2 regions of the Rubrivirga sp. S365 genome follow, and region 2 is predicted to be linked to the other one. Evidence: riboswitches for the same ligand, from Rfam matches in the RefSeq annotation. Region 2 holds a riboswitch; the other holds the start of a gene.
The links. A riboswitch is a leader RNA that binds a small molecule or an ion and turns the genes downstream of it on or off. The one in region 2 is predicted to bind thiamine pyrophosphate.

Region 1 (11,362 bases), 210 kb from region 2:
AGCACAACCTCAAAGACCTCTCCGTCCAGGTGCCGCGCGACGCGCTCGTCGTCTTTACCGGCGTGTCCGGCTCGGGCAAGTCGTCGCTCGCCTTCGGGACGCTCTACGCCGAGGCGCAGCGGCGCTACCTCGAGTCGGTCTCGCCCTACGCCCGCCGTCTGTTCAACCAGGTGGGCGCGCCCGACGTGGACGCCGTCGAGGGCCTGCCGCCGGCCGTAGCCCTGCAGCAGCAGCGCGGCGCGCCGACCGCGCGGTCGTCCGTGGGCAGCGTGACGACGCTCTCCAACCTAGTCCGGATGCTGTACTCGCGCGCCGGGACCTACCCGCCAGGCCTGGACGGGACGTACCCGAACGGACCGGACATCATCTACGCCGAGGGCTTCTCGCCCAACACGCCCGAGGGCGCCTGCCCCGAGTGCCACGGCCAAGGCGTGGTCTACGAGGTCACCGAGGCGTCGATGGTCCCGGACCCGTCGCTCACCATCCGCGAGCGGGCCGTCGCTGCGTGGCCGCAGGCGTGGGGCGGCCAGAACCAGCGCGACATCCTGGTGACGCGCGGCGTCGACGTGGACGTCCCGTGGCGCGACCTGCCGGAGCCCACGCGCGACTGGATCCTGTTCACCGACGAGCAGCCGGTCGAGCCGGTCTACCGGGGCCGGAGTTTCGAGGAGACGCGGCAGGCCGTGGAGCGTGGGGACGAGCCGAACTACATGGGCACCTTCAGCAGCGCCCGGCGGCACGTCATGCACACCTTCGCCAACACCGAGAGCGCGGCCATGAGGCGGCGGGTGCAGGCGTACATGATCGCGGCCGAGTGCCCGCTGTGCCACGGCAAGCGGCTCCGGCCCGAGTCGCTGGCCGTCACGTTCGCCGGGCTCGACGTCGCCGACTTTTCGCGCCTGCCGCTCAAGGAGGTGGCCGCCCTGCTGCGCCCCTACGCCAGCGGCCAGGGGAGCGGGAAGCACGCCCAGGACCACCCCGCCCAGGCCCTCGCCCGGCAGCGCCTGACCGAAGACCTGGTCGCTCGGCTGGACGTGCTGCTGGACCTGGGGCTGGGCTACCTCCAGCTGGAGCGCTCGACGCCGACGCTCTCGCCGGGCGAGCTGCAACGGCTGCGCCTGGCCACGCAGCTGTACTCCAACCTGTTCGGCGTGGTGTACGTCCTGGACGAGCCCTCGGCCGGGCTGCACCCCGCCGACACCGAGGCGCTGCTGGCGGCGCTCGCCAGCCTCAAAGCAGCGGGCAACTCGCTGTTCGTGGTGGAGCACGACCTCGACGTGATCCGCCAGGCCGACTGGCTGGTGGACGTCGGGCCGGGAGCCGGGGAGCAGGGCGGGGAGGTCCTCTACAGCGGTCCGCCCGAGGGGCTGCGCAACGTGGAAGGCTCCCAGACCGCGGGGTACCTGTTCCGCGCCGCGCCCCACGAGAAGCGCCCGCCGCGCGCGCCCTCGGGGTGGCTGGAGCTCAGCGGCGTGACGCGCCACAACCTCCGCGACCTCAGCGTCTCGTTCCCGCTGGGCGTGCTGACGTGCGTGACCGGCGTCTCGGGCTCGGGCAAGTCGACGCTGGTCAGCCAGGTGCTGGCCGAGACGCTGGCGGCTCGCCTCGGCCAGAGCGGCGGGCCGTCGGAGACGGGCCCCGCCGACGAGGGCGACCTCGAGGACGCTCAGCCACCGGGCGCTGCCGCGAGCCTGGAGGGCGACGTGGGCTCGCTGTCGCGCCTGGTGCAAGTGGACCAGAAGCCGATCGGCCACGCCCCGGAGCAACATGGCGACGTACACCGGCCTGTTCGACCCCGTCCGCAAGCTGTTCGCCGCCACGCCGCTGGCCCGCGAGCGGGGCTATAAGCCGGGGCGCTTCTCCTTCAACGTCAAGGGCGGGCGCTGCCCCCACTGCCAGGGCGAGGGGTGGGTGATGGTGGAGCTGCTGTTCCTTCCCAGCGTCTACGCGCCCTGCCCCGTCTGCCACGGCTCGCGCTACAACGCCGAGACGCTGGAGGTCCGGTACCGCGGCCAGACCATCGCCGACGTGCTCGCCATGACCGTCGACGACGCGTGGGACTTTTTCCGGGACGACGCGCCCGTCTTCCGCAGCCTCGACACCCTGCGCGAGGTGGGGCTGGGCTACCTCCGGCTGGGGCAGCCCGCCACGGAGCTCTCGGGCGGGGAGGCGCAGCGGGTCAAGCTGGCGACCGAGCTCCAGCGCGCGGGGCGCGGCCACACGCTCTACGTCCTGGACGAGCCCACGACGGGCCTCCACCCCGCCGACGTGGAGCGCCTGGCCGCTCAGCTCGCACGGCTGGTCGACGCCGGGCACACCGTGCTCACCGTCGAGCACGACATGCAGCTGGTCGTCGGCAGCGACTGGGTGATCGACGTCGGCCCCGGCGCGGGCGACGAGGGCGGCCGGGTGGTGGCGCAGGGGACGCCTCGGGAGGTGGCGCAGGCGCCGGTCAGCCAGACCGCACCGTACCTGGCGCAGGCTCTGGGCGGGGCGGGGTCGTAGGGAGAGGGCCGGTCCGAGGTGGCGCCGTAGGCGGTCGCCCAGGGTTCGAGCGCACGGCGGCGGGGGCACAGCGGTGAGGCTGGGTCGCCGGACGGGACTTGGCGGAGCGTCTACGAGGGCGCCCGCCCCGCCCGAACGGTGCACGGGCGGCCGTCGTTGGCACCGTCCCCTCTGGACGCGCCCCTCCCCGCATGACGTACGGCATCACCGGCAACACGACGAAAGACGCGCTCTGGGAGCCCGTGACCGCGCTCACGCGGTGGCTCCACCGCAAGGGGATCGCGTTCCGGCTCCACGCCGACGTCGCCGAAGGCCTCGTCGCGCGCGGCCTGGTCGACGACGCGTTCGCCGCCGAGCACGGCTCGGACGACGTCGCGGCCGACGCCGACGTCCTGCTCTCGTACGGGGGCGACGGCACGCTCCTGCGCTCGGCGCACCGGGCCGAGGGGACGCCGATCCTGGGCGTCAACATCGGCCGGCTCGGGTTCCTGACGAAGGTGGAGGTCGCCGACGTCGAGCATGCCGTCGAGCTCCTCGAAGCCGGGGCGTTTGGGGTCGAGAGCCGGATCACGCTGGCCGTCGAGGTCTCGGGCACCGGCCGCGCGGGCGGGGCGGCGGACGGACCGGCGCTCGCCGACCTCCCTGCGTGGGCGCTCAACGACGTCGTCGTCGACAAGTCGGGCACGACGAGCATGATCCAGGTCGAGGCGACCGTCGACGGCGCCCACCTCAACACGTACTGGGCCGATGGCCTCGTCGTGGCCACGCCGACCGGGTCGACGGCCTACGCGCTCTCGGTGGGCGGGCCGATCCTGGTGCCGGGCGCGGACGTCATCGTCGTGGCGCCCATCGCCCCGCACACGCTGACCGCCCGGCCCATCGTGCTCCCGTGCGACGCCGAGCTCGTGCTCCGGGTCGAGACGCGGGGCCACCCGTTCGCGTTCGCCGTCGACGGCACGTCGACGCTGCTCGACGGCGGCGGCGACGTGGTCGTCCGCGTCCGCCGGTCGGACCACGCCGTCCGCCTCGTGACGCTCCCCGACCGCGACTACTTCTCGACCATCCGCGAAAAGCTGTCCTGGGGGCAGGCGGGGGTGTTTTAGGAGGGATCGAGGGATGCGGGATAGAGGGATGAGCGGGCGCTACAGGCCGCCCCGCCCTCTGCTCGTGCCCGATTCCTCCCGCCCCTCTCTACACCAAAACGCCCCCGCTTCCTGCGAAGCGGGGGCGTCGGGCGACCCGGACGAGACTTGAACTCGCGACCTCCTGCGTGACAGGCAGGCGTTCTAACCAACTGAACTACCGGGCCAGCGGGGTGCGACCAAACTACGGCCCCCATGTGGGCGGGGGCGAGCGGGGTGGCCGCTCCGCCGGATCTTAACCGTGAGGCCGCGATCCGGGCGGGGTGGTCGAGGGCGGACTTGAACCGCCGACACACGGATTTTCAGTCCGTTGCTCTACCAACTGAGCTACTCGACCCGCTCTGCCTAGCGCCGGTGACGCCGGGCGGGGCTGACGAATATACGCGGCGGCCGGCGGATTCCACCACCGGCCACCGCGCCGAGACTCGGTGAAGAGGGCAGCGGGCAGCGGGCAGCGGGCAGCGGGCAGCGGGCAGCGGGCAGCAGAAGATCACCGCCCCGCCCTTTGGGTCCGTCCGTGGCGTGGGCGGGGTGGCCGTCGTAGCGCCGTTGCATGCGATGCCGTCAGGCCGAGACGTCTGGGGCCGCCCCGCCCTCAAAAACGTAGCGGCCCAGATTCGTAGGGACACTACGCGTGGTGTCCGCATGGGGGCACAATGCCCGCCCCGCCCACGGCACGGGCGGGGCGGATGCCGTAGCGCCGTCCCCTGCAACGGCGCCTGGGAGGAGCGGCGCCGTGCAGGACCGCCCCGCCCGTAGCCGAGCAGGGCGGCGACGGGCGGGGTGGGTCAGAAAAAATGATCCGGGGGGTTGCGCTCGCCCCCGATCTACTATACAATTAGTACGAACCGACCGAAGCTCTATGAGAAACCCCCTCACCCCGCTCGGCGGGACCGAAATGGAGGTGCTCCGCGAGGTCTGGGCGCTCGGCCGCGCGACGGCCCGCGACGTCCACGACCGCATCTCCGCGCGCCGCCGCCTCGCCTACACCACCGTCATGACGGTGATGAAGAACCTGGCCGACAAGGGCTACCTCCAGTACGAGCCCGAGGGGACGGCCTACGTCTACTCGGCAGCCCGCCCGCCCGAGGAGGTCCAGGGGACCGTGCTCTCGGGCATCCTCGACAAGGTGTTCGGGGGCTCGGCCCGCGACCTCGTCCAGACCCTCGTGGACCAGGGCTCGCTGAGCGAGGCCGACCGCGCCGACCTCCGCCGGATCGTCGACCGCCTGGAGGACGACCCCGCCCCGCCCTCCGATGCCTGACGCCGCCACGCTCGCCAGTTTGGGCGGGGCGGCGCTAGGGTCGCTCTGGCTCCCCGTCGCCGCCTGGACCGTGCTCGCGCTCATCATTGAGGGCGCGCTCCGCCTGACGCGCGCCGAGGCCGCCGTCGGGCTGCCCGTGCGCGGGGCGGCGCTCGCCGCGCTGCCCGTCGCGCTCGCCGTGCCGGCCGCTCTGGGCGCGTGGGCGCCCAACGTGCCCGTCGCGCTCGCCGCCTTCGCCCCGCCCGCCGTGACGTGGCTGCCCGAGGTCGTCGTCGGGGGCGGGGCGGCCGCACCCGCCCTCGTCGCCCCGCCCGCCGGGCTCATCGCCCTGGGCGTGCTGACGGCGCTGGCCCTCGCCGCGAGCGTCGTCGCGCTCGTGCGGGTCGCCGGCGGCGCGCTGCGCCTGGCCCGCGTGCGGCGCGCCCTCCCCCCCGCCCCGCCCGCCGTCGCGGCGGCCCTCGACGCGGCCCGGCAGCGGGCGGGCGTCGGGCGGCCGGTCGCGGCCGTCGAGGCGCCGCCCGGCGCGGCCCCGTTCACGGTCGGCTGGCGGCGCCCAGTCGTGGCCGTGCCAGCCGACCTGGGCGGGGCGGCGCTCGACGTGGCGCTGGCCCACGAGCTCGCCCACGTCCGCCGGGCCGACTTCGCGTGGCACGCGGCGCAGCGCGCCGTCGCCGCCGCCTTCGTGTGGCACCCGCTCGCGCAGGCGCTCGGGCGCGGCCTCGACCTCGACCGCGAGCGGGCCGCCGACGCCGCCGTGCTCGCGGCCTGCCCGGGCCGCCGCCGGACCTACGCCGACCTCCTCCTCCGCTACGCCTCCCTCCCCGCCCCGCCCCTCGCGCTGGGGGCGGGGCGGGGGGATTCGTCCCTCAAAACCCGCATCGACGCCATGACCTGCACCCTCTCGCCCGACCGCGCCCGCCGCCTCGCCCGCCGCGGCCGCCTCGCCGGCCTCCTGACGCTCGTTCTCGCTGGCGGACTCGCGGCCATGACGGCTCCCCACCCCGCCCCGCCCGATCCCGCGGGCGACCGCGCGCTCGCCCCACCCGACACGACGGACGAGGTGTACGAGGTGGCCGACGTCCAACCCCAGCTCATCGGCGGGCTGGAGGGCCTCCAGGAGCGCCTCGACTACCCCGAGCTCCAGCACCAGGCGGGCGTCGAGGGCACGGCAGTCCTTCAGTTTATCGTGAGCAAAGAGGGAGCCGTGACGGACCTCCAGCTGCTCCGCTCGACGGGCAACGACGGCCTGGACCAAGCGGCGGCCGAGGCCGTCCGCGAGGCGCGGTTCGAGCCCGGTATGCAGGACGGGCAGCCCGTCCGCGTCCGGTTCGCCGTCCCCGTCACGTTCCAGCTTGAGGGCGGGGCGGCCACCCCGCCCGTGCCCGAGGCTGGCGCCGACGGCGTCTACAACGTGGCCGAGGTCCAGCCGGAGCTGGTCGGCGGCCTGGAGGCGCTCCAGGAGCGGGTCGTCTACCCCGAGGACGCCAGGGCCGAAGGCGTCGAGGGCCAGGTGGTCGTCCAGTTCGTCGTGACCGAGGCGGGCGGGGTGGCGGACCCGGCCGTGCTCCGCTCGCCGGACGACCGGCTGAGCGCGGCGGCGCTCGACGCCGTGCGCGGTCTCCGGTTCGAGCCCGGCCGCCAGGGCGGGGAGGCGGTGCCGGTCCGGTTCGCGGTCCCCATCACGTTCCGGCTGCCGGCCGGCGAGGACCAGGGGATGGCGCCGGGCGAGGTCCGCTACTGGGGCGTCGACGTGTCCCGGCTCTCGGGCGGGGCGGAGATCGAGCGCCGCATCCGCTCACTGCCCTCCACGCTCGCTCAGGAGAACGCGGCGGGGGGGACAGCGGAAGTCCGCTACACGATCGGCGCCGACGGCGTCCCCTACGACATCGACGTCGTCAGCGGGGGCGGGCCGCTGCTGGACGCGGCCCTCGCGATCGTACGGGCTCCCGCGTTCCACACGGCCGAAGGCGCCCGCCCCGGCCTGGGCGGCACCTGGACGGGCACGTTCGGGCTGAACTACCAGCGCCCAGGCTGAGAGAGCACCCCGCCGCCCCGCCCTCACCTTGGGCGGGGCGGTGTACTTTGACGCCGGAAGCCAGGGGTGCCGTCCCCAGCCCGCCTCGTGCGGGCGGGGCGGCTGAGACAGACCCTCCGCACCTGATCCGGCTCGTACCGGCGTAGGGAGCGCTTCACGCCCGCCGAGCACGCGCGTGCCCGGGCGGGGTGGCCCCGGGAGCTTCCGCCTACTCCCACCCCGCCCCGCCCCCATGACGCGCCTCCGCATCGGCCTCGAGTGGTTCCTCAACCCGGACCACGTCCCGTTCCTCCTCGCCCAAGACCGCGGCTGGTTCGCCGACGAAGGGCTAGAGATCGAGCTCGTCGAGCCCGAGGAGCACCTCGACGCCGTCGAGGCCATCGAGCGGGGCGAGCTCGACGTGGCCGTCACCGAGCCGCTCCACCTCGTCGAGGACCGGGCCGAGGGCCGGCCGTGCGTCGGGTTCGCTCGCTTCCTCCACACCAACGGCGGCGTGATGGCGAAGGCCGAGATCGCCCGCCCGCGCGACATGGCGGGGCGGCGGATCCAGTACCCCGGCGCTCCCGGCCCCGGCGGACCCGCCATCGTCGCCACGATGGTCGAGGCCGACGGCGGGCCGACCGGCACCGAAGACGGCTACGGCCGCGTCAACAACTCGTTCTACCACACCGACGCGCTCGCCGAGGACAAAGCCGACGTGGCCACGCTCGTGTTCCACAACTTCGAGATCGTCGAGGCCGAGCACCGCGGGCTCGACGTGCGAATGTTCGCGCTCAAGGACTGGGGCGTCCCCGACTTCTGCCAGCTCATCCTCATCGCGCACCCCGACGCGCTCGCCGAGCGGCGCGCGGCGTTCGAGGCGCTCGTCCGCGTGCTCCGGCGCGGCGTCGACGCCGTCAAGCAGGCGCCCGAGGCCGCCCGCGCCGTCTACTTCGCGCACACCGAGACGGACGCCGGCGACGCCCTCACGCGCGCCATTTACGACGCGACCGTCCCCTGCTTCACGCACGACTTCTCGATGAGCGCCGACTACTACCGGCAGCTTGAGGCGTGGATGCACGAGCGCGGCCTCATTGACGAGACGCCGGGCGCCGACGCCTACTGGACGAACGAGCTCGCGCTGTAGCGCCCCGCCCCGCCCCGCCCCGCCCGGGCGGGGTGGCACAGGGAGGCCTGCCTGCTGGACGGAGGCGCCGAGCGCGACGCGAGGGCGTCTCGCCTCGCCCTACCGCCCCGCCCGGACCCGCTCCACGGGGCGGGGCGGCCCCAGGACGCTCGTCCGCCCCGCGGCCTCTGCGAGCGCGAGCTCTCGGTCTTCGGCGTCCTGGGCGCGCACGATCCGCCGCGCGCGCCACGTGACGAACAGGAGCCCAGCCGTCACGAAGAGGGCCAGGTAGAAGCGGACGTCGTTAAAGTCGAAGCCGTCGGGGAGCATGGGGGCGGGGTGGCGGTGGAGCAGCAGCGGTACGCGGCCGCCCCGCCCAGGTTACGCCGCCCCGCCCGGCGCGCCTCGCGTCCACCCCGCCCCACCATGGGCGGGGCAGTCTGGTGGGGCAGTCTCAGAGCGGGGCGGGGTGGTCTACTCGCGGCCCGGCAGGTGCAGCTCCGTCGGGTCCGCCGTCGCCGCGCGGAGCGTGCCGCGGCTGATGATCGTCGCGCCCTTGTTGCCGCGGTTGGTCACCTCGAACTTGGTCGTGCGCACGATCTCGGTGCGGCCGCGGCTGGTCTCGACTTCGAGCCCGCGCCGGGCGGCCTCCGACACGGCCATCCCGAGCACGCGGTCGTCCGCCCCGCTCAGGCGCATGGCGATGACGCCTTTGGCTGCGCTCTTGAAGACCGGCACCTGCGGGACTGGGAAGATGAGCGCCCGGCCCTGCCGCGACGCCAGGCACACGTTCTCGGACCCCGCCGCGACCTCGGCGCCGATCACGCGCTCGCCCGACTTCACGCGCATAAAGACGCGGCCGTTCTTGTTCGACGGCTCCACGAACGTCTCGGTCTCGAAGCGGACCGCGAGCCCGTCTGAGGACACGGCGACGATGTACGGGCCGGCGACGACGTTGTCGCCCACGGGCGCGCCGTCGCCCGCGAACAGCTCCGGCTGCGGCTCGCCGTCGACTTCGGGGACGCCCGTCGGGAGCACGCGGTCGTCGAACGAGACCACGCCCACGACCGTCTCCTTGTCCGCGAAGTCGAAAAACTTCTGGACCGGGTCGCCATAGCCCGTCGTCTGCGGGAGGTCGTCGACGCGCATCGTGTAGCACCGCCCGGCCGACGTCAGGAACCCGGCGGTCGCGCGCGTCGACGCCGCGAGCGCGTAGAGCACGCGGTCGCCCTCGCGCACGCGGATCGCGTCGAGGTCGGTGTAGGACCGCTGCCGCTTGACCCAGCCGTCGCGCGTCACGATGACGTAGACGTCCTCCTTCGTGATGTAGTCCTCGGCCGAGTACTCGACGACGGCGTCCGGCCCGGAGACGGCCGTGCGGCGCTCGTCGGCGTACTGCTTTTTGACGTCGCGGAGCTCGCGGCGGACCATCTTCCACCGCCCCGCCTCGTCGGCCAGGAGCGCGCGGATCTCGGCCGCCCGGGCCTCCTTTTCGCGGAGCTCCTTGAGGATGGCGTCGATCTCCATCCGCGCCAGCCGGTAGAGCTTGATCTCGAGCACGGCGTCGGCCTGGTCCTCGTCGATCCCGAAGCGGTGGCGGAGCCGGCCGTTCGCGTCCGCCTTGTTCTTCGAGGCGCGGATGAGCGCGATCGCCTCGTCGAGCGCGTCGAAGATGACGGCGAGCCCTTCGAGGATGTGGATCCGCTTTTCGAGCGCGCGGAGCTCGTGCGCGAGCCGCCGCGTGACCACGTCGAGGCGGAAGTCGAGAAAGTGGCGGAGCGCCGTCCGCAGGTCCACCTTCTCGGGCGCCGCGACCTCCGGATTGTCCGTCGGCACGAGCGCCGTCATGTTGACGTGGAAGCGGCTCTGGAGCGGCGTGTGCTTGAACAGGTACGCCATCGCGGCCTCGGCGCTCGCGCCCCGCTTCAGCTCCAGCACGATGCGGACGTCCTCGGTCGACTCATCGCGGATGTCGACGATCTGCGGGACCTTCCCCGCCCGGATGTGGTCGGCGATCTTCTCGATGAGGTCGGCCTTCTGGGTCGCGTACGGGATCGAGGTCACGACCACGCGGCTCTTCCCCTCGGTCTCGAACTCGCCCCTTAGATCGACGGCGCCCTCGCCGGTCTCGTAGATCTTCGCGATCTCCTCGGGCGTGTTGAGGATGCGCCCGCCGGTCGGGAAGTCGGGTCCCTGGACGTACTGCAGGAGCGTGTCGACGCGCGCGTTCGGGCTCTTGAGCAGCGCCAGGGCCGCGTCGACGACCTCGCCCAGGTTGTGCGGCGGCACGTTCGTCGCCATCCCGACCGCGATCCCGGTGGCCCCGTTGACGAGGAAGTTGGGGGCCGTCGCCGGGAGCACGACGGGCTCGAAGAGTTGGCCGTCGTAGGTCGGCCGGAAGGGGACCGTGTCCTGGCGGATCTCGCGGAGCAACTCGGCGCCGAGCGGCCGCAGCCGGGCCTCGGTGTAGCGCATGGCCGCGGCCGCGTCGCCGTCGAGGCTCCCGAAGTTGCCCTGGCCGTCGACGAGCGGCGCGCGGAGCGACCACGTCTGGGCCATCCGCACCATGGCGTCGTAGATCGCCGTATCGCCGTGCGGGTGGTACTTGCCCATTGTTTCCCCCACGATCGTCGCACTCTTTCTGTGCCTAGATTCCGGCGTCAGCCGGAGCCCCGTGTACATCGCGTACAGGATCCGCCGCTGGACCGGCTTCAGCCCGTCGCGGACGTCGGGGAGCGCGCGGCTCGTGATGACCGAGAGGGCGTAGGTGAGGTACCGCTCCTTGGCGGTCTCGTGGAGCGGGATCGTGTCGACGACGGGCATTGGCGTGCGTGTCCGGGGGATGCGCCAAAGTACGAGGCCGGGGTGACAGGGCGCGTCATACGCCGCCCCGCCCCGAGGCAGACGCACGGCGGCTGTCTGATGCGGCCCCGCGTCCTGCCGGTCCTGCCGGAGGGCGGGGCGGTCGGCCTCGCGCCCTGTTCTGCGGGCGGGGCGGCCGGGCACGGTCCGTGCGCGCCTCACGCCGCCCCGCCCTGCGTCCGTGTCCACACGCTGGCTCCTGCTCGCTCTCCTCGCCGGTTGCCAGCCCGAGGCGCCGTCGCCAGCCGCCCCGCCCGCGGCCGCCGAGCGGGACGCGGCGCCGGCACCCGCCCCGCTCGATCTGTTCGCCCGCGGTCCGCGTGGCGAGCCGGTCGCGGCCGACTCGTTCCGGGCGCTCGCCGCCGCCGCCGACACGGCGGGCGGGGCGGTGGCGCTCCTGGGCGGGGCGGGCACGTTCCACGGCGACGAGGTCGAGGTGCAGACCGGCG
Region 2 (11,362 bases):
TCTTCGGGTACCCCGGCGACGGGATCGGCGCCTTCGACGGCGCCCTCGCGCGGGCCGACCACGACGACCTCCCGCTCCGCTACATCCGCCCGACGCACGAGGAGATCTGCGGGCTCATGGCGACGGCCTATGCCAAGTGGACGGGCCGGCTCGGCGTGTGCACGGCGACGTCGAGCCCGGGCGCGTTCCACATGCTCAACGGGCTCTACGACGCCAAGATGGACAACCAGCCCGTCGTCGCCGTCATCGGCCAGCAGAACCTGGCGTCGCTGGGGAGCGGCTACCAGCAGGAGTCGAACCTCGAGCGGACGTTCGCGGACGTGGGCGCCTACGTCCAGACGATCGTGACGCCGGAGCAGGCCCAGGTCGTCGTCGACCGGGCGTGCCGGACGGCCCTCACGCACCGCCAGCCGTGCGTGATCGTGATCCCCCACGACGTGCAGGCCATGACGCGCGAGGAGCCGCCGCAGAGGATGGAGGTCTCGCGGAGCAGCTCGGCCCCGACCTCGACGGCCATCGCCCCGCCCTCGGACGAGCTCCGGCGCGCGGCCGACGTCCTCAACGCGGGCAAGAAGGTGGCCTTCCTCGTCGGCGCCGGCGCGCTCGGCGCGACCGACGAGGTGCTGGCGCTCGCCGAGAAGACCGGGGCCGGCATCACGACGGCCCTCCGCGGCAAGGACGTGGTCCCGGGCGATGTCCCCTACAACACAGAGCAGCTGGGGCTGCTGGGCACGCTCCCCAGCTACAAGATGATGCAGGAGTGCGACACGCTCCTCATGATCGGGTCCAACTACCCGTACGGCGGCTACCTCCCGGCGACCGGCCAGGCGCGGGGCGTCCAGATCGACCTCCGGCCGAGCCAGCTCGGCGTCCGCTACCCGATGGAGGTCACCCTCTGGGGCGACGCCAAGACGACGCTCCAGGCGCTCCTCCCGCTCGTCGAGCAGACGGCCGACACGTCGTTCCAGGACACGACGGCCGAGCGGATGCGGGAGTGGGAGGGCGTGTTGGCGGCCCTGGCCCAGAACGAGGCCGAGCCCATCAACCCGCGCCAGGTGTTCCACGAGATGAACGAGCGGCTGCCCGCGGGCGCCGTCGTCACGTGCGACGCCGGCTCGACGGCCGACTGGTACGGCCACCACGTCCGCCTCAAGCGCGGGATGCGCGGCGACCTCTCGGGGCGGCTCGCGACGATGCTCGCGGCCATGCCCTACGCCGTCGCCGCCAAGTTCGCGCTCCCCGGCCGGCCCGTCGTGTGCACGATCGGCGACGGCGCCTTCCAGATGCTGGGGATGAACGAGCTCATCACGGTCAAGAAGTACCAGCACCTGTGGGAGAACAAGCAGCTCGTCGTCCTGGTGCTCCACAACGACGACCTCACGCAGGTCTCGTGGGAGATGCGGACCGAGGACGGCAACCCGCGCTGGACCGGCTCGCAGGCCGTCGAGTCGGTGGACTACGCGGCCTTCGCCGAGACGCTCGGGTTCCAGGGCCTCAAGGTGACCGACCCGTCCAAGGTCGGCGAGGCGTGGGACGCCGCGTTCGCTTACGACGGCGTGACGGTCCTCGACGTCCACACGGACAAGAACGTGCCGCCGCTGCCGCCGCACATCTCGTTCAAGTTCGCCGCGAACATGGCCGAGGCGCTCCTCAAGGGCGACCCCGACGAGTGGGACGTGGTCAAGAGCTCGGCCAAGGCGCTCGTGACCCAGAAGGCCGCCGAGGTCAAGGAGGCCCTCCACCTCGGCGACGACGACGACGCGTGACGCGCGCCGAGGGGGAGACCACCCCGCCCCGCCCCGTCTCTCGCCCCGCACCCCCGCCCCCATGACGGCCGCCCCGCCCACGGTCTCCGACGCCCACCGCGCCGTGGCGCGCGACGCCCGCCGCCTGCTGTCCGAGCAGGCCACGCTGGCCGAGCTAGCGCCGAGCACCGGCCCGCTCGCCGGCGCCGCGGCGACCCCGTTCGGCTGGGGCTACGTGCTCGGCGTGGTCGACGCGCTGTGCGGGGTCCACGGCGCCCCGTTCGACGCGACGGCGCTCGGCGTGTGGGCGGCCGTGCTGGAAGAGGCGGCGGGCCGCCCCGCCCCCGACGCGCTCGACGCGGCGCTCGACACGCTCCGGGGCGGGGCGGACACGGGCGGGGCGGGGCGGGAGCCGTACGGCTTCGCCGCGGGGCGCGAGTACGGCGGGAACGAGGCGCTGGGGTGGCTGCAGGGCGCGTGCGTGCCCGCCGCGCTCGTCCACCTGTCCCGCGTCCGGTCGTGAGCCCAACTTTTTCCCCGCGGGCGCCCCACGCTCGGCGCCCTCCACCCCGCCCCTCGATGCCCCGCCTCCTTCCCCCCTCCCTGCTGCTCGCCCTCCTGCTCGCCGCGGCCGGGTGCGCCTCGACGGCCCCGCCGCTGGACGCCTCCGACGTGGCCGACGCGACGGCCAGCGTGGCCGGCCTGCGCGGCTACGTTCAGAATCAAGGCTACACCCTCTTTCCCGACGCGTCGTTCGACCCGGGCCTGTTCTCGACCAACCGCGAGTCGTTCTCGGTCGACGGCGGGCGCGGCCGGCTGGGCGTGTACGCGTTCGAGTCGGAGGCGGCGATGGAGCAGGCGGCGCTCCGGCTCTCGACGGCCGCGTTCTCGCCGGTCTGGAACGTCTACGAGGGCGGCAACCTCGTCGTCGTGTACCTCGGCCGCGACCCCGGGATGCTGGCCGCGCTGGGCCGGGTGATGGACCCCATCGCCTGACGCCCCGCCCCTGGCACCCGCCCCGCCCGAGCGGGGCGGGCGCTGCCCGAAGGTCCCTGTCGCTCGTGTTGTTTCCTCGTCCGTTATCGTGGGCGGGGCGGCGATCCACCCCGCCCCATCGGGAGGGCGGGGCGGGCCACGACGGAGCGATCACCGACGGCCCCGCCGCGCCCCGTTTTCTCACGCCCCTCTTTCCCATGTCCTCCAAACGCTACCGCTGGTGGCAGGCCGCCGCCGTCGGCCTCCTCGCCAACGCCCCGACCGCGCTCGGCCTCACCGGGCAGAACTCGAAGCCGTTCTACCAGGACCTCGACCCTGGACGCTCAACAACGTGACCACGCTCTGGAGCAACCTCCGCGTGGCGAACGCGCCCGAGGGGACGCCCGGGCGCCGGGCCTACCTCGCGCTCGAAGGCGTCGGGTGGGGGCTCTTCGCCGCCTTTACGCCGGCCTTTTTCGGCCTCCGCAGCCCGGTCCTCGGCGCCGTCGACTCGGTCGCCTTTTTCGGGACGACGCTGGCCAGCACGGCGCTCGCCACCCAGATCGACAAAAAGGCGGCGCTCGCCCTGCTCCCGCGCCTGGCGTGGACCGGCTTCGCGAGCTACCTCGCCCTCGGCGTCACCCGCCGCAACGACGACCCGCTGTTCGACGGCCGAGCGCCACGAGCCGCCCCGCGCCCGCCCCGTGACCACCCCGCCCGCCGCCCCGCTCCCCGCGCGGCAGATCCGGTTCCGCCGGCTCCTCCTGCTCGCACTCAGCGCCGTCGCGGGCTACGTCGACGTGCTGAGCTACACGCAGTTCGACCGCGTGTTCGTCGCCAACATGACCGGCAACACGGTCCTGCTCGGCATCTCGCTCGTCGACGGCGACCGGGGGGCGCTGCTTCAGCACGCCCTCGCGATCGTCGGCTTCATGGGCGGGGCGGCCTTCGGGACGTGGGTCGGGCACGGGCGGGACACGCGGAGCGGGCTCCGCCGCGGGCTGACCGTCGAGATCGTCCTCCTCGTGGTGGTGGCGGCCGGCTGGACCCTCAGCGGCGACGCCACGCCGGGACCCGCCGTGCGCGAGGGGCTCATCGCCGCGGCCTCGGCGGCGATGGGCGTCCAAAGCGCGGCGGCCCGGCGGATCGACGTGCTGGGGATCTCGACGACCTACCTCACGGGCATGCTCACGCGCCTCTCGACGCTCGCCTTCGACCGTGCCGTGGGCGAGGCGCCGCCTCGGGAGCCAGTGCCGCGCTGGACGCCGCCGCCAGACGCCGTGCTCCTCGCGGCCACGTGGGGCGTCTACGTGGGCGGGGCGGCGGCGGCGGCGGCCGTGCTCCTCGTGACGAAGTCGTGGGCCGTGGTCGTCCCCATTGCCGTCCTGCTGGCGATGGTGGTCCGGTGGCCGGCGTGGCGGCGGCCGGCCGCCGCCGGGTAGCGCCCGCCCCGCCCTCGCCTGCCCCGAGACTGAGGAGCTGGGCGGGGCGGCCGCAGCACCGTTTGTCCTCCCCAGAGTACGTTTACGACCCTCTTCTCGCGCGGGACGCCCCCGCCCCCTCACGACGCGCGGGCCGGGTGGCCTCGACCTCCCCGCCCTCTCCTTCTCCATGCTCCTCTCCCTACTCCTCCAAAGCGGCGACTCCGGCGGCCTCACGATCGACTGGACGCAGATGCCGACCTACAACACGATCATGGCTGTGGCGACGGGCGCCGGCCTGATCCTCGTCGTCCGCGCCGGCCGCCTGCTCCGCTCGACGCTCCCCGAGCGGGCGCTCGAAGGCTACGCGATGGCGTTCGCCGTGCTCGGCACGATCCTCACGGCCACGGGCCTCCACATGACGCTCACGTGGCCGCTCGCCAGGTACTTCCCGTTCGACAACATCGTCTTCGGCGAGCCCAGCCTCGCGTTCGGCGTGCTCCTGCTGTGGGTCGCGTTCTACGCGTGGACGCGCGGGCCGCGGCTGCTCGCTGAGGCGGACCCCGGCGCGGCGTTTACCGAGGTGCTCCGGCCGGTCTCGGTGTTCGTGTTCGGGATGGGGCTGGGCCTGTTCGGGATCGCGGCGGCCGGCGTGGGCTACCAGTTGTTCGCCGCCCCGCCCGAGGAGCCCATCGCGGGCTGGTTCGCGTCGTACCCCTGGATCGAGGCCACGTTCATCTCAGGCCTGTACGCGCTCGTCGGGCTAGGCGCCGTCCTGCTGCCGTGGTCGTTCCGCGAGGGCGTCCGCCGCGTGGTCGGGACGGCGTGGACCGTCGCGGGCGTCGTGTTCCTCCTGTTCGGGGCACTCAACTTCTTCACGCACATCGGCCTCATCGTGAACACGATGCCCGACGCGCCGTGACGCGCGGGGGCGGGGCGGCGAATCTGGCGTCGGGGTCAGACAAACGAGAGCCCCGCGCCTCGGGGAGGCGCGGGGCTCGGCCGGCGGGGACCGCCGGGATGCGGGTGCTCGGGTGAGCTACTCGCAGACGCCGCCCGGGACGGGGTTCGGCGAGACGCAGGCGTCGAGCGAGCCGGTGCTCGTCCCGATCTGGGCGCCCATGTCGAGGATCGAGTCGGTCTGGGTCGACATCTGGTCCGCCGCGGTGAGCGTGCGGACGTCGCCGATGACCGAAAGGGCGGGGCGGGTGTAGGTCTTCATTGTAGCAGTTGGTATGTGAGCAAAAAGCCGTCTCCCCAGCGCGCCAGGGCAACGAGCGGAGAGTGTACCAGCAGAGTACGAAGACGCCGCCCTGGCAGCCGTAGGGGGATCGCTTTGGCCTCTCCGTTTCTCTCCTCACTCCCCGGTGCTCTTTTGGCGCACATATCCGCACGCGCCGCCCCAGTCGACTAGGGGAATCCCTGGGACCGCAAACGTGCTCTGCTCCGGCGCGTGCCCTACCGCCCCGCCCCGCCCACCGGGAAGTCGATCGAGATGGTGCCGGGGTAGCGGATGGGGCCGACCGGCGTCGACACCGTCGGCCGCGCTTCGAGGCGGACCGTCTGGCGCCGCGTGTCCGCGCCGGCCAGGTTGCGGACGAGCGTGGTGAGGTCGCCCACGTTGCGCCCGAAAAAGCGGACGAGGTCGAGCTCCATCTCGATGGGCAAGTCGGCCACCCCGCCCGGCGGGACGAGGCGGTCGTCGTTGTAGACGCCCGAGACGGTCTCGGTGCCGTCGAGGAACAGGGTCCAGTCGAGCGACACGAGCTGGGCCGCGGCCGGGTTGTCGGCCGGGTTCTCCGCGCCCACGTGGAGCGTGAACCGGAGCGGCACCTCGCCGCGCGCGGCGGCCGTTCCCAACCGCGCGAGGTCGGCCGGGCCGAGGTCGCCGCCCCGGGCGATCCGGTCGAGGTCGACGCCGGCGACGAGCCCGTTCGACACGCGGTCGAGGTCGAACTGCACCTGGCGGAGCGCGGCGAGCTGCTGGATCGTCGTGCAGCCCGGCGCGACGAGGAGCGCGGCGAGGAGGGCGACGAAGAACGGGACCGTTCGAGACATGGGCGGGGCGGGGCGAGTGGGGAGCGCGCATACTACCGAGCGACAACCGTGCCGGTCTGCACGCCCGCCCCGCCCCGCCCCGCCGCCGTGGCCCTGCTCCCCCACCCCCTCGTCGTCGTCGTCCACGACGTGCGCTCGGCGTACAACGTCGGCGCCGTGTTCCGCACGGCCGACTCAGCGGGCCTCGCCCGCGTCGTCCTCACCGGGTACACGCCGACGCCCGCGCACCGCGGCGTGGCCAAGACGGCGCTGGGCGCCGAGGGCGCCGTGCCGTGGGAGCGCTACGACACGGCCGAGGACGCGTTCGCCGCGCTCCGCGCCGAGGGCTTCGCCGTCGCCGCCCTCGAACGGACGCCAGAGGCCGTGGCGCCGGGCGACGTGCCGGCCTCGGCGTTCCCGCTCGCGCTGGTCCTGGGCAACGAGAAAACGGGCGTGCCGCGCTACGTGCTGGACGCGGCCGACCTCGTCGTCGGGCTCCCGCAGTACGGCGCGAAGGCGTCGCTGAACGTGGCCGTCGCGTTCGGGGCCGCGGCCTACCGGCTCGTCGAGCGGTACCAAGAGGTCGGGCGCGGCGAAGGCGGACCGCCCGAGAGGGCCGCCTCCCGTTGACCGAGCGGGCGGGGCGTGCGTAGCCCCTTGCCAGGCGGGCGGGGCGGCGTACCTTGACGGCCGAAGCCAGGGGTGCCGCCCCGCTCCCGCCGCGCGCGGGCCGGGCGGCTGAGACAGACCCTCCGCACCTGATCCGGTTCGCACCGGCGTAGGGAGAGCTTCCGGTCGTGCCCGGCGGCACCCCCGGCTTCCAGACCCCCTCACCTCTGGACCGCCGCCATGGACCTCGCCACCCCGCCCGCCGCCTCGGCCCGCCGCGCCGCCGACGCCGCCACCCACGCCCGCATCGGGGAGCTCTCGGACGAGGTCCGACGCCCGCTCCCCGGCTCGCGCAAGGTCTACGTCGAGGGCTCCCGCCCCGACCTCCGCGTGCCGATGCGGCTCGTCGCGCAGGCGGACACGCCGGCCAGCTTCGGCGTCGAGGAGAACCCCGCGTTCCCGGTGTACGACGCTTCCGGGCCGTACACCGACCCCGACGTCCCGATCGACCTCCGGCGCGGCCTCCCGAGCGTGCGGGGCGCGTGGGTCGAGGAGCGCGGCGACACGGAGCGGCTCGGGGACCCGTCGAGCGCGTTCGGCCGCGAGCGGGCCGCCGACGCCGCGACGGCTCACCTCCGGTTCGAGCACGTCCGCCCGCCCCGCCGCGCCCGGGCGGGGCGGACGGTGACGCAGCTCCACTACGCCCGGCGGGGCGAGGTCACGCCCGAGATGGAGTTCGTGGCCATCCGCGAAGGCCAGCGGCTCGGCGCCCTCCGCGAGTCCCACCCCGCCCTGTTCCAGCAGCACGCCGGCCACGCCTTCGGCGCCGCCATCCCGCGCGAGATCACGCCCGAGTGGGTCCGCGACGAGGTCGCCCGCGGCCGGGCCATTATCCCGGCCAACGTGAACCACCCGGAGCTCGAGCCGATGGCGATCGGCCGGAACTTCCTCGTGAAGATCAACGCCAACATGGGCAACTCGGCCGTCACGTCGAGTATCGCCGAGGAGGTGGACAAGCTGACGTGGGCCATCCGGTGGGGGGCCGATACGGTCATGGACCTCTCGACCGGGAAGCACATCCACGAGACGCGCGAGTGGATCCTCCGGAACAGCCCGGTCCCGATCGGGACGGTCCCCATCTACCAAGCCCTCGAGAAGGTCGGCGGCACGCCCGAGGACCTCACGTGGGACCTGTTCCGCGACACGCTCGTCGAGCAGGCCGAGCAGGGCGTGGACTACGTCACGATCCACGCCGGCGTCCTCCTCCGGTTCGTCCCGCTGACGGCGGGGCGGCGGACGGGGATCGTCTCGCGGGGCGGCTCGATCATGGCCAAGTGGTGCCTCGCCCACCACCGCGAAAGCTTCCTCTACACGCACTGGGACGAGATCTGCGAGATCTGCGCGGCCTACGACGTCTCGTTCTCCATCGGGGACGGGCTCCGGCCGGGCTCGATCGAGGACGCCAACGACGACGCCCAGTTCGCCGAGCTCTACGTGCAGGGCGAGCTGACGAAGCGGGCGTGGGCGCACGACGTCCAGGTCATGAACGAGGGGCCGGGCCACGTCCCGATGCACCTGATCCAGGAGAACATGCAGAAGCAGCTCGACTGGTGCGGGGAGGCCCCGTTCTACACCTTGGGGCCGCTGACGACCGACATCGCCCCGGGCTACGACCACATCACGTCGGGGATCGGCGCCGCCATGATCGGGTGGTTCGGGTGCGCCATGCTGTGCTACGTGACGCCGAAGGAGCACCTCGGGCTGCCAGACCGCGACGACGTCCGCGAGGGGGTCATCACGTACAAGATCGCGGCGCACGCGGCCGACCTCGCCAAGGGCCACCCGGGCGCGCAGGCCCGCGACAACGCGCTCTCGAAGGCCCGGTTCGAGTTCCGCTGGCAGGACCAGTTCAACCTGGGCCTCGACCCGGAGCGGGCCTGCGCCTTCCACGACGAGACGCTCCCGAAGGACTCGGCAAAGGTGGCCCACTTCTGCTCGATGTGCGGGCCGAAGTTCTGCTCGATGAAGATCACCCAGGACGTCCGCGACTACGCGGCCGCGCACGGGGTCGATGTCGAGGCGGCCATCCCCGAGGGGATGCGCGAGAAGGCCGGGGAGTTCGCGGCCGGCGGCGGCACGCTCTACCCCCGCGCCTGACCACCCCGCCCGCGGCGTGTGCGGGCGGGGCGGCCCGGGCGGGGTGGGACAACCCCAGGCGGGACGTCCCGGACGGGGCGGCGCTCGCGCTAAGTTTCCGCCCCCCTTCCACCCGCCCCGCCCCGCCCATGCTCATCAAACCCGGCCGTTCGAGCGGCAACCTCATCGACCGCCGCGGGGGGCGGGGCGGGCGCGGCGGGCGGGTCGGCCTCGGGCTGGGCGGCCTCGGGCTGGGCGGCCTGGTGGTGGTCCTCATCGCGGCCTTTTTCGGGCTCCCCGTCGACCAGTTCCTCGGCGGGGGCGGGGCGGCGACGGGGCCGGTCGAGACGACGCCGAGCGCGCCGCAGGACGAGGCCTCGCAGGTCGTCGACGCCGTGCTCGCCTCGACCGAGGACGTCTGGGGCGCCCTCTATCGCCAGACCGGCGACGTCTACCCCGAGCCCAACCTCGTCCTCTACGAGGGCGCCACGCCGACCGGGTGCGGCTACGGGCAGGCGGCGACGGGGCCGTTCTACTGCCCGTCCGACCAGACGGTGTACCTCGACCTCTCGTTTTTCCGCCAGCTCGCGGCGCTCGGCGCGCGGGGCGACTTCCCGCTCGCCTACGTCATCGCCCACGAGATCGGCCACCACGTCCAGAACGTCGAGGGGCTCCTGGGCCGGTCGCGCTCGAACGCCATGTCGGTCCAGACCGAGCTCCAGGCCGACTGCCTCGCCGGCGTCTGGGCACACTACGCCCAGGACGAGGGCGGGGCGGTCCAGCTCGACGACGCCGACATTGAGGAGGGCATCTCGGCCGCCGCCGCCGTCGGCGACGACCGCCTCCAGGAGCGGGCCGGCGGCGTCGTCCGGCCCGAGTCGTTCACGCACGGCTCGTCGCGCCAGCGCGCCGAGGCGTTCCTGGCCGGCTACCAGGGCGGCGACTACGCCGTGTGCTTCCGGTAGTCTACCACGCCAGCCACCGCCCCGCCCGCGGCGTCACGCGGGAGGCGCCGCCCCGCCCTCGGCCCACGCCACGACCAGCCACAGGCCGCCGACGCGGCCGTAACGGAGCCGCCACGGCCCGGACGCCTCGGCCCAGGCCCGCGCCGCCCCGCTCGCGGCAGCCGGGGCGGGGCGGTCCAGCGTCAGGCGGACCGACCGGGCGCCGGCGCGCAGCCCCGTCCGCTGCCCCTTGAGGACGGCCTCCTTCATCGACCACAAGAGCGTCTGCGCCTCGTCGGTCGGGCCGCCCAGGGCGTCGAGAGCGCCCAGCTCGTCGTCGCGGAGCATGCGCCGCCACAGGGCGGGGTGGCGCGGGGCCACCGCCTCGACGTCGACGCCGACCGGGCGGTCGGCGAGGGCCGCCGCGCCGACCGCCGCCCCGCCCCGCCCGGCGTGGGCGATGGACACGAACGCGGGCGGGGCGGGCGGGACGCCGTCGTGCGGGAGGTCGAGGCGCGAGAGGTCGAGGCGCGGGGCGCCGTCCGGGCCGACGACGAGCGGGACGTCGGGCGGGGCGCAGCCCAGGCGGCCGGCGGCGAGCCTGCGCAGGGCCTCGCGGCCGAGCGCGAAGCGGAGCCGGCGGTCGGCGCTCCCGAACGCGGTGGCCCGCGCGCGCTCGGCGGCCGAGAGCGCGTCGGGGTCCGCCCCGCCCCCGGCGAGGGCGACCTCGACGCCGGATGGGAGGCCGTGCCGGAACGTTTTCAACCCTGACTGAAAGTTATTCGCACGGGCGGGACCGTCTGGAGCAGGAAGAGAGTACGGAGCCACTGGGGAAGTCCACTACACGGCCCGACGGGGAAACCGCTGTCGGACTGGTACCGACGGACTACGGCTCCCCGTTCCTCCCCCGCTATCTTCCGCTCCTCCACACCCCCGCTATGAGCGACTTGCCCGTGCCGCCCCTCGCGCCCCCGATGGACTCCTCCGGAGACGGAGCCGACGTGGCCCCCGGCGCCCTCGGCCGTGTCCGCGAGTCGTTCGCCGACTTTCTCGCGGCCTACCGCGAGCGGCTCGACCACCTGTTCGAGGTCCGCGTCGACGCCGGCCGCATGAACCTCCAGCGCGGGCTGCCCCCGTTCGTCGTCCAGCGGTTCCGCGACGTCGACCCGCTCTCGGTCTACGTGCCCGAGGCGTACGGCGGGCGGGGCGGCTCGATCGCCCACAGCATGACGGTGCTCGAGGAGACGAGCTACCACTCGCTTGCGCTGTCCCTCGTCGTCGGGATCAACGGCGGCCTGTTCCTCCAGCCCGTCGCGAAGTACGGGTCCGAGGAGGCCAAACGTCGCGTGCTCCCGGCCTACATCCAGGGCCGGCGGATGGGCGGGCTCATGATCACCGAGCCGGATTACGGGTCCGAGGCGCTCCGCATGGAGACGTCGTGGACGCAGGACGAGAGCGGGACCTACCACGTCGAGGGCACCAAGCACTGGGCCGG

Region 1: linked by a shared signal. The riboswitch ahead of RQM47_RS12655 (ABC transporter substrate-binding protein) and the one ahead of thiC (phosphomethylpyrimidine synthase ThiC) in region 2 are both predicted to bind thiamine pyrophosphate.

Annotation. Positions count from the first base shown of each region.
Region 1 is NZ_JAVTTN010000001.1:2,864,929-2,876,290, forward strand. It holds partial or broken gene uvrA (excinuclease ABC subunit UvrA) at 1-2,505, shown strand, start outside; gene RQM47_RS12630 (NAD(+)/NADH kinase) at 2,697-3,608, shown strand; tRNA gene RQM47_RS12635 (tRNA-Asp) at 3,741-3,814, opposite strand; tRNA gene RQM47_RS12640 (tRNA-Phe) at 3,912-3,984, opposite strand; gene RQM47_RS12645 (BlaI/MecI/CopY family transcriptional regulator) at 4,510-4,911, shown strand; gene RQM47_RS12650 (M56 family metallopeptidase) at 4,904-6,946, shown strand; TPP riboswitch at 7,004-7,101, shown strand; gene RQM47_RS12655 (ABC transporter substrate-binding protein) at 7,179-8,072, shown strand; gene RQM47_RS12660 (hypothetical protein) at 8,172-8,381, opposite strand; gene RQM47_RS12665 (DNA topoisomerase IV subunit A) at 8,526-10,874, opposite strand; gene RQM47_RS12670 (hypothetical protein) at 11,095-11,362, shown strand, end outside.
Region 2 is NZ_JAVTTN010000001.1:2,656,596-2,667,957, forward strand. It holds gene RQM47_RS11645 (thiamine pyrophosphate-requiring protein) at 1-1,766, shown strand, start outside; gene RQM47_RS11650 (hypothetical protein) at 1,828-2,268, shown strand; gene RQM47_RS11655 (hypothetical protein) at 2,325-2,741, shown strand; gene RQM47_RS11660 (hypothetical protein) at 2,939-3,076, shown strand; partial or broken gene RQM47_RS17460 (tryptophan-rich sensory protein) at 3,100-3,300, shown strand; gene RQM47_RS11665 (YoaK family protein) at 3,425-4,162, shown strand; gene RQM47_RS11670 (DUF981 family protein) at 4,332-5,063, shown strand; gene RQM47_RS11675 (hypothetical protein) at 5,181-5,363, opposite strand; gene RQM47_RS11680 (hypothetical protein) at 5,600-6,199, opposite strand; gene RQM47_RS11685 (TrmH family RNA methyltransferase) at 6,287-6,808, shown strand; TPP riboswitch at 6,872-6,969, shown strand; gene thiC (phosphomethylpyrimidine synthase ThiC) at 7,028-8,944, shown strand; gene RQM47_RS11695 (neutral zinc metallopeptidase) at 9,073-9,888, shown strand; gene RQM47_RS11700 (4'-phosphopantetheinyl transferase family protein) at 9,922-10,632, opposite strand; gene RQM47_RS11705 (acyl-CoA dehydrogenase family protein) at 10,806-11,362, shown strand, end outside.